Regions from separate parts of the Kribbella aluminosa genome, predicted to be linked through region 1. Evidence: riboswitches for the same ligand, from Rfam matches in the RefSeq annotation. Region 1 holds a riboswitch; the other holds the start of a gene.
The links. Region 1 has a riboswitch for glycine ahead of JOF29_RS01480 (L-serine ammonia-lyase). Riboswitches for the same ligand answer to the same signal wherever they lie in the genome.

Region 2: another riboswitch for glycine. It lies ahead of gcvP (aminomethyl-transferring glycine dehydrogenase); the one in region 1 lies ahead of JOF29_RS01480 (L-serine ammonia-lyase).

Annotation. Positions count from the first base shown of each region.
Region 1 covers NZ_JAGINT010000001.1:281,828-285,184, reverse strand. Annotated here, with positions in the region: gene JOF29_RS01485 (helix-turn-helix transcriptional regulator) at 1-98, opposite strand, end outside; gene JOF29_RS01480 (L-serine ammonia-lyase) at 182-1,555, opposite strand; glycine riboswitch at 1,636-1,740, opposite strand; gene JOF29_RS01475 (DUF3817 domain-containing protein) at 1,738-2,091, opposite strand; gene JOF29_RS01470 (hypothetical protein) at 2,254-2,481, opposite strand; gene JOF29_RS01465 (aminopeptidase P family protein) at 2,660-3,357, opposite strand, start outside.
Region 2 covers NZ_JAGINT010000002.1:4,258,243-4,261,599, reverse strand. Annotated here, with positions in the region: gene gcvP (aminomethyl-transferring glycine dehydrogenase) at 1-1,894, opposite strand, end outside; glycine riboswitch at 1,981-2,070, opposite strand; gene JOF29_RS41340 (dihydrodipicolinate synthase family protein) at 2,108-2,986, opposite strand; gene JOF29_RS41335 (MerR family transcriptional regulator) at 3,034-3,357, opposite strand, start outside.

The DNA of each region.
Region 1 (3,357 bases):
AGACCGGGCGCACGCCGGTTCCCGCCGGTCGGCAACCCGACGTCCGCCGGCGTCACCCGGTCCCGCCAGGCATGCAACGTCCTCCCGAGCTCACCCATGCACTCCAGTATTCCGCGCGCGGTGCGGCGCAGCCTGGTACTGCCAATCCCTAGGCAGTCGTGTGGGTGCTACGTGCACGGCATCAGCACTCGATGACGTTGACGGCGAGGCCGCCGCGGGAGGTCTCCTTGTACTTGACCTTCATGTCCCGGCCGGTCTCGCGCATCGTCTTGATCACCTTGTCGAGCGTGACCACGTGGACGCCGTCGCCGTGCATCGCCATCCGGGCCGCGTTGATCGCCTTCACCGACGCCATCGCGTTCCGCTCGATGCACGGGATCTGCACCAGCCCGCCGACCGGGTCGCAGGTCAGGCCGAGGTTGTGCTCCATCCCAATCTCGGCGGCGTTCTCGACCTGTTGCGGCGTACCGCCGAGAACCTCGCAGAGACCGGCCGCGGCCATCGAGCAGGCGGACCCGACCTCGCCCTGGCAGCCGACCTCGGCGCCGGAGATCGACGCGTTCTCCTTGTAGAGCACGCCGATCGCACCAGCCGTCAGCAGGAACCGGACCGCGCCGTCCTCGGTTGCCCCCGGCACGAACCGCCGGTAGTAGTGCAGTACGGCGGGAATGATGCCCGCGGCACCGTTCGTCGGCGCGGTGACGATCCGGCCGCCGGACGCGTTCTGCTCGTTGACCGCGAGCGCGAACAGGTTCACCCAGTCCATCACCTTGAGCGGGTCGACCGACCACGGGTCCTGGCTGAGCTTCCGGTGCAGGGAGTGCGCGCGGCGCGGCACCTTCAGGCCGCCGGGCAGGATGCCCTCGGTCTCGCAGCCCTCGCGGACGCAGTCCTGCATCACCTGCCAGATCCGCAGCAGGCCGTCGCGGATCTCGTCCTCGGTCCGCCAGGCCAGCTCGTTCGCGAGCATCACCTCGCTGACCGGCAACTGCGACTCCCGGCACCGGTCGAGCAGCTCGGCGCCGGTGCTGAACGGGTACTTCAGCGGGGTGGTGTCGAGGACGATCCGGTCGCCCGCGGCGGCGTTCTCGTCGACCACGAAGCCGCCGCCGACCGAGTAGTACGTGCGTTCCCGCAGTACTGCGCCCTGGTCGTCACGGGCGACGAAGATCATCCCGTTCGGGTGGTACGGGAGCGTCTTGCGACGGTGCATCACGAGGTCGTGGCGCTCGTCGAACGCGATCTCCCGGACGCCCGCGAGCAGCAGCCGGCCACGCTCGCGGATCGTCTCGACCCGGGCGTCGACGGAGTGCGTCACGATCGACTCGGGGTCCTCGCCCTCGAGCCCGAGGACGACCGCCTTGTTGCTGCCGTGCCCGTGGCCGGTGGCCCCGAGCGATCCGAACAGCTGGGCCTCGACAGTCGTCGTCGCGGCCAGCAGGCCGTCGTCGGCGAGGCCGAGCGCGAAGGTGCGGGCGGCGCGCATCGGTCCCACGGTGTGGGAGCTCGACGGGCCGATCCCGATACTGAACAGATCGAAGACACTGATCGCCATCGTGCGGAGGTTCCTTCCGGTCGCCGTTGACCGTTTGGTGTCCTCCCCGCTCTGTTGAACCCGACGTTCTCCAGAGGTGCCTCGCCCGCGCGGTGAAGGTGCCTGAGAGATTCTTGGGGAGAGTTGCTCCTACGGCGCCCGGTACCAGAAATCAGCTCTGGCCGGGTCTCTCCCGCACGGGTTCATGCAGCTGTTGAATTTGCTGACGCTGTGGACGGTACGGCGGTCTGCCCGGCGCCGTCAATCCGGCCCGTGCGGACCGCCCAGATCTCGAAGAACCAGGTGAACAGCGGCGGAACACTGGCCGCCAGCGCCGCCAGTGTGACCGGCCAGGACCAGCGCAGTGGGCCGCGAACAGCGAGCACGGTGACGACGTACGCGACGAAGACGCCGCCGTGGATCGGGCCGAAGATCCTCACCCCGAGCTCGTTGTCGGACAGCACGTACTTGAACAGCATTCCGATCAGCAACCCGGTCCACGAGATCGCCTCGGCGATCGCCACCACCCGGAACCACTGTGCATGTTTGGTACTCATCACCGCCGACCCTAACAACCCCCTCAAGCCATGTTCGGGGTGCGAGCCCGCAGTGGGCCAAGAGCCCGTGCATGCAGACCGCGATCGACGACTACCTGATCGCGCGGGACGTGCTGGAGCGCGGCAGCGCCTGCGCCGCCGTACCACCGGCCGGGTGGCCGGTCAGACCGGGACGCCGGTCACTTCGAGCACCCGGTCGAGCCGATCGCCTCGCACCAGCCGGCCCGACATCAGCCTGAGCTCGGAGCAGGCGGTCTCCAGTGCCTGCGGCTGGGTCCGGCAGTTGTCGACGAACCAGAACGGATCGTCCGGTTGCGGATCGTCGGCGTCGTCGATGTCGGCGTACCAGCGCCGGCTTCCGCAGTGCACCACGCGCACTCGTAGGTTCATGGTCGTAACTCCCCGTACGTCGGGGCCGCCGGGTCCCCCTGGCCCGGTCGAGGCCGACTCGGCCGGGCGCGTGGACCGCGGCCCCCCCACTGCCACGCGCCGGGCCGAGTTCAGCCCTCCCCGCCCTCTACATCGTCGAGCGGCGGCGAACGTTACCGTTCGTGATCGGTAATCTTGATTACCTCCCGAGGTGCGAGCGGGTCCACTGCTCCAGCCCGTCGGTGGTGATCGGCAGGTCCTCGGTGAGGATCTCGAGCCGGGCCTCGTGCACCACCACGTTGTCCTCGATCCGGATCCCGATCCCGCGCAGCTCCGGCGGCACGGTCTCGTCGTTCGGGTGGAAGTACAGGCCCGGCTCGACCGCAAGCGCCATCCCGGCCTCGATCGTGCCGGCGAAGTACGCCTCCGGCCGGGACGCGTCGCAGTCATGTACGTCGAGGCCGATGTAGTGGCCGGTGCCACAGACGATGTACCGGCGGTGCTGCTGCCCGTCCGGGCCGAGCAGCTCGTCGATCGACGCGTCCAGCAGACCCCAGTCCCGCAGGCCCTCGGCCAGCACGCGCAACGCCTCGTGCTGGAAGGCGCGGTACGGCGCCCCGACCTTGACGGCGTCCAGCGACGCGAGCTGGGCCTTGTGGACCAGGTCGTGCACCTGCCGCTGCGCCGCGGTGTACTCGCCGGTGGCCGGGAACGTCCGGGTCACATCGGCGGTGTAGAGCGTGCGGGTCTCGACGCCGGCGTCCAGCAGGATCACGTCGCCCTCGTTCACCGGGCCGTCGTTGCGGACCCAGTGCAGCACCGGCGCATGGTTGCCAGCAGCAACGATCGACGCGTAGCCGACACCGTTGCCCGCGGTCCGCGCCCGCCGGTCGAAGG
Region 2 (3,357 bases), on a different contig from region 1:
GCCGCGAAGCGTGCTCGGCGGCCTTCGCGCGCAGGTCGTCGAGGTTGATCGTGCCGTCGTCGTTGCCCTTGACAACGACGACCTTCATCCCGGCCATCACCGCGGACGCGGCGTTGGTGCCGTGCGCCGACGCCGGGATCAGGCACACGTTGCGTTCCAGGTCGCCCTGAGCGCGGTGGTACCCGCGGATCGCGAGCAGACCGGCCAGCTCACCCTGCGAGCCCGCGTTCGGCTGGATCGAGACCTTCGCGTACCCGGTCACCTCGGCCAGCCAGCGCTCCAGCTGCCCGATCAGCGTCACGTACCCGGCCGCGTCCTCGACCGGCGCGAACGGGTGCAGGTCCGCGAACTCCGGCCAGGTGACCGGCTCCATCTCGGTGGTCGCGTTGAGCTTCATCGTGCAGGACCCGAGCGGGATCATCCCGCGGTCCAGCGCGTAGTCGTAGTCGGACAGCTTGCGCAGGTACCGCAGCATCGCCGTCTCGGACCGGTGCGTGTTGAAGACCGGATGCGTCAGGTACTCCGTCGTCCGCGGCACCGCGATCGCGGCCGCGCCGAGCGTGTCGTCGTACTGCACACCGAAGGACTGGCAGACCCGGGTGAGCGTGGCGACGTCGGTCTTCTCGTCGCAGGAGATGCCGACGTGGTCCGCGTCGACGAGCCGCAGCCAGATCCCGTTCTGCCGGGCGGCGTCCACCACATCGGCGGCCTGACCGGGCACGCGGGCGAGCACGGTGTCGAAGAACTCGTCGTGCACGACCTCGACCCCGGCGGTGCGCAGCGAGGCGGCGAGTTTGCCGGCGTAGTCGTGGACCCGCTCGGCGATCGCGCGCAGCCCCTCCGGCCCGTGGTAGACGGCGTACATCGACGCGACGACCGCGAGCAGGACCTGCGCGGTACAGATGTTCGACGTCGCCTTCTCGCGGCGGATGTGCTGCTCCCGCGTCTGCAGCGCCAGCCGGTACGCCGGGGAGCCGTCGGCATCGACGGACACGCCGACCAGGCGACCGGGCAGCGACCGCTCGAGACCGGACCGTACGGACATGAAGCCGGCGTGCGGGCCGCCGTAGAACAGCGGTACGCCGAAGCGCTGCGAGGAACCGATGACGATGTCGGCGCCGGCCTCACCCGGCGCCTCCAGCACCGTCAGCGCGAGCAGGTCGGAGGCGACGGCGACCAGGGTGCCGCGCTCGTGCGCGGACTCGACGAGCGGCTTCAGGTCGCGGACCAGACCGTTCGAGCCCGGATACTGCACCAGGAAGCCGAAGAAGTCGCCCTCGGGCAGGCCGTCGGTGGTGTCCGCGACGACGACCTCGATCCCGAGCGCCTCGGCCCGGGTCTTCACCACGGCGATCGTCTGGGCGAAGGTGTCGGCGTCTACCAGGAACCGGTCGGAGGCACTCTTCTTGTTGGAGCGGTGGGCGAGCGTCATCGCCTCGGCGGCCGCGGTGCCCTCGTCGAGCAGCGACGCGTTCGCGGTCGGCAGCCCGGTCAGGTCGGAGACCACGGTCTGGAAGTTCAGCAGGGCTTCGAGCCGGCCCTGGGAGATCTCCGGCTGGTACGGCGTGTAGGCGGTGTACCAGGCCGGGTTCTCGACCAGGCGGCGGACGATCACCGACGGCGTGAACGTGCCGTAGTACCCCTGGCCGATCATCGAGGTGGCGATCGTGTTCCGGCCGGCCAGCTGGCGGAGCTCGGTCAGCGCGTCCACCTCGGACGCGGGCTCCGGCAGCCGCATCGCCTCGGTCGAGCGGATCGACGCCGGGACGGCGGCGTCCACGAGCGCGTCGACGTCGTCGTACCCGAGGAGGTTGACCATCCGGGTGATCTCGTCCGGACGCGGACCGATGTGCCGGTCGGCGAACGTCGCCGAAAGTCGAGGGGTGTCGTTCACTAGAGGCTCCGATGCTGATGTCGCTGCCGGTGGCCTCCCCCTCTGTCACGCCGTGCCGATTTCAGCAACGTGCGCTTCAGAGTCGCCTGTGACACTCGGTCCGTGGGCCTGAGAGGTTCCGGGGAGGAATTGCCCCTTCGGCGCCCGCTGACGCGGGTCTCTCCCGAGTGCTGTGAACGGCTGAGTCGAGGCTACCAGGAATCCGGGAACAGTTCAGAACAGTTCGGGCAGCAGCCTCCGGGCGACCGGCCGCGCCGCCGCCACCTGCTCGTCGGTCGCCGCCTGCATCGGCCAGCGGACGCGCGTACCGGCGTCCGCCCAGCCACCGACCGCCCAGCCACCGACCGCCGAGCCGCCGACCGCGGCCAGGAACTTGTCCAGCGCCGGGTTCGACAGCCCGGCCTGCTGCAGCGGTACGACGTGGGCCGCGAAGAACTCGGCGATCCGCCGCTCGACGTCGAGATCCTGCGCGGTGGCGACCGCACCGTTCGGGGAGAGCGCTGCCACGTTCGAGTAGCTGCCGTGTGCGCCGAGTAACGACATACTCGCCAGGAAGTGCCCCGGCACGAAGATCGCCAGCCCCGACCGCGTCGCCTCGTCGAACCACGCCTTGTCACCACCGGCCGTCTTCAACCCGATGAGACTCGGCACAGCCTCGGCCAACTGGCACAGCTGCTGTGTCGTGACAGCCGTCTTCGCATGCGGCGGGTTGTACAACACGAGCGGCACGTCCCCCGCCGCCTCGGCGATACGCCGCAGGAAGTCCAGCAGCTCGGTGGGGTTCAGCGGCAACCAGTCCGGGGCTATCACCTGGATCGCTCCGGGCGCGAGTTCCGCGGCCCGCTCCACCCGCGACAGTTGGACCTGGGCCGACGGATGGCTCGCTCCGATCTGGAACGGTTTTCCGGCGGCGGCGAGGATGTGGTTGATCCGGTCGTACTCGCCCTCGGTCAGCGTCTGGAACTCCCCGGCCGTCCCATGGGCGTACAAGCCGGCGACGGAGGTCTCACCCAAAGCCTGAGCCTGAGACTCGAGGCGGTCGAACGAGATCGAGTCGTCGGCGTTCAGCGGTAACAACAAAGTCGCCCACACACCGCGGAGCGAATCAGCAGTGAGTGGGCGCACAGAGAAGAACTATGTCAGCCGGTCATGCGGGCGCGGCGCCGGGCGGCGAGCTCGTCGCCCGCGTGGCCGCCGGAGCCCTCGTCGTCGTGGCCGTCGGCGCGCTCGGTCGGCAGCTCGGACAGCGAGCCCTCGACTTCCCGCCAGACGCCGCCGAGCGCGATCCCGAACACGCCCTGGCCGCCGGCCAGTAGGTCGATGACCTCGTCGGGCGAGCTGCACATGTACACCGACGCGCCGTCGCTCATCAGCGTGATCTGGGTCAGGTCGTCGAAGCCGCGCTTGCTCAGATGCGCGATCGCGGTCCGGATCTGCTGCAGCGAGATCCCGGCGTCCAGCAG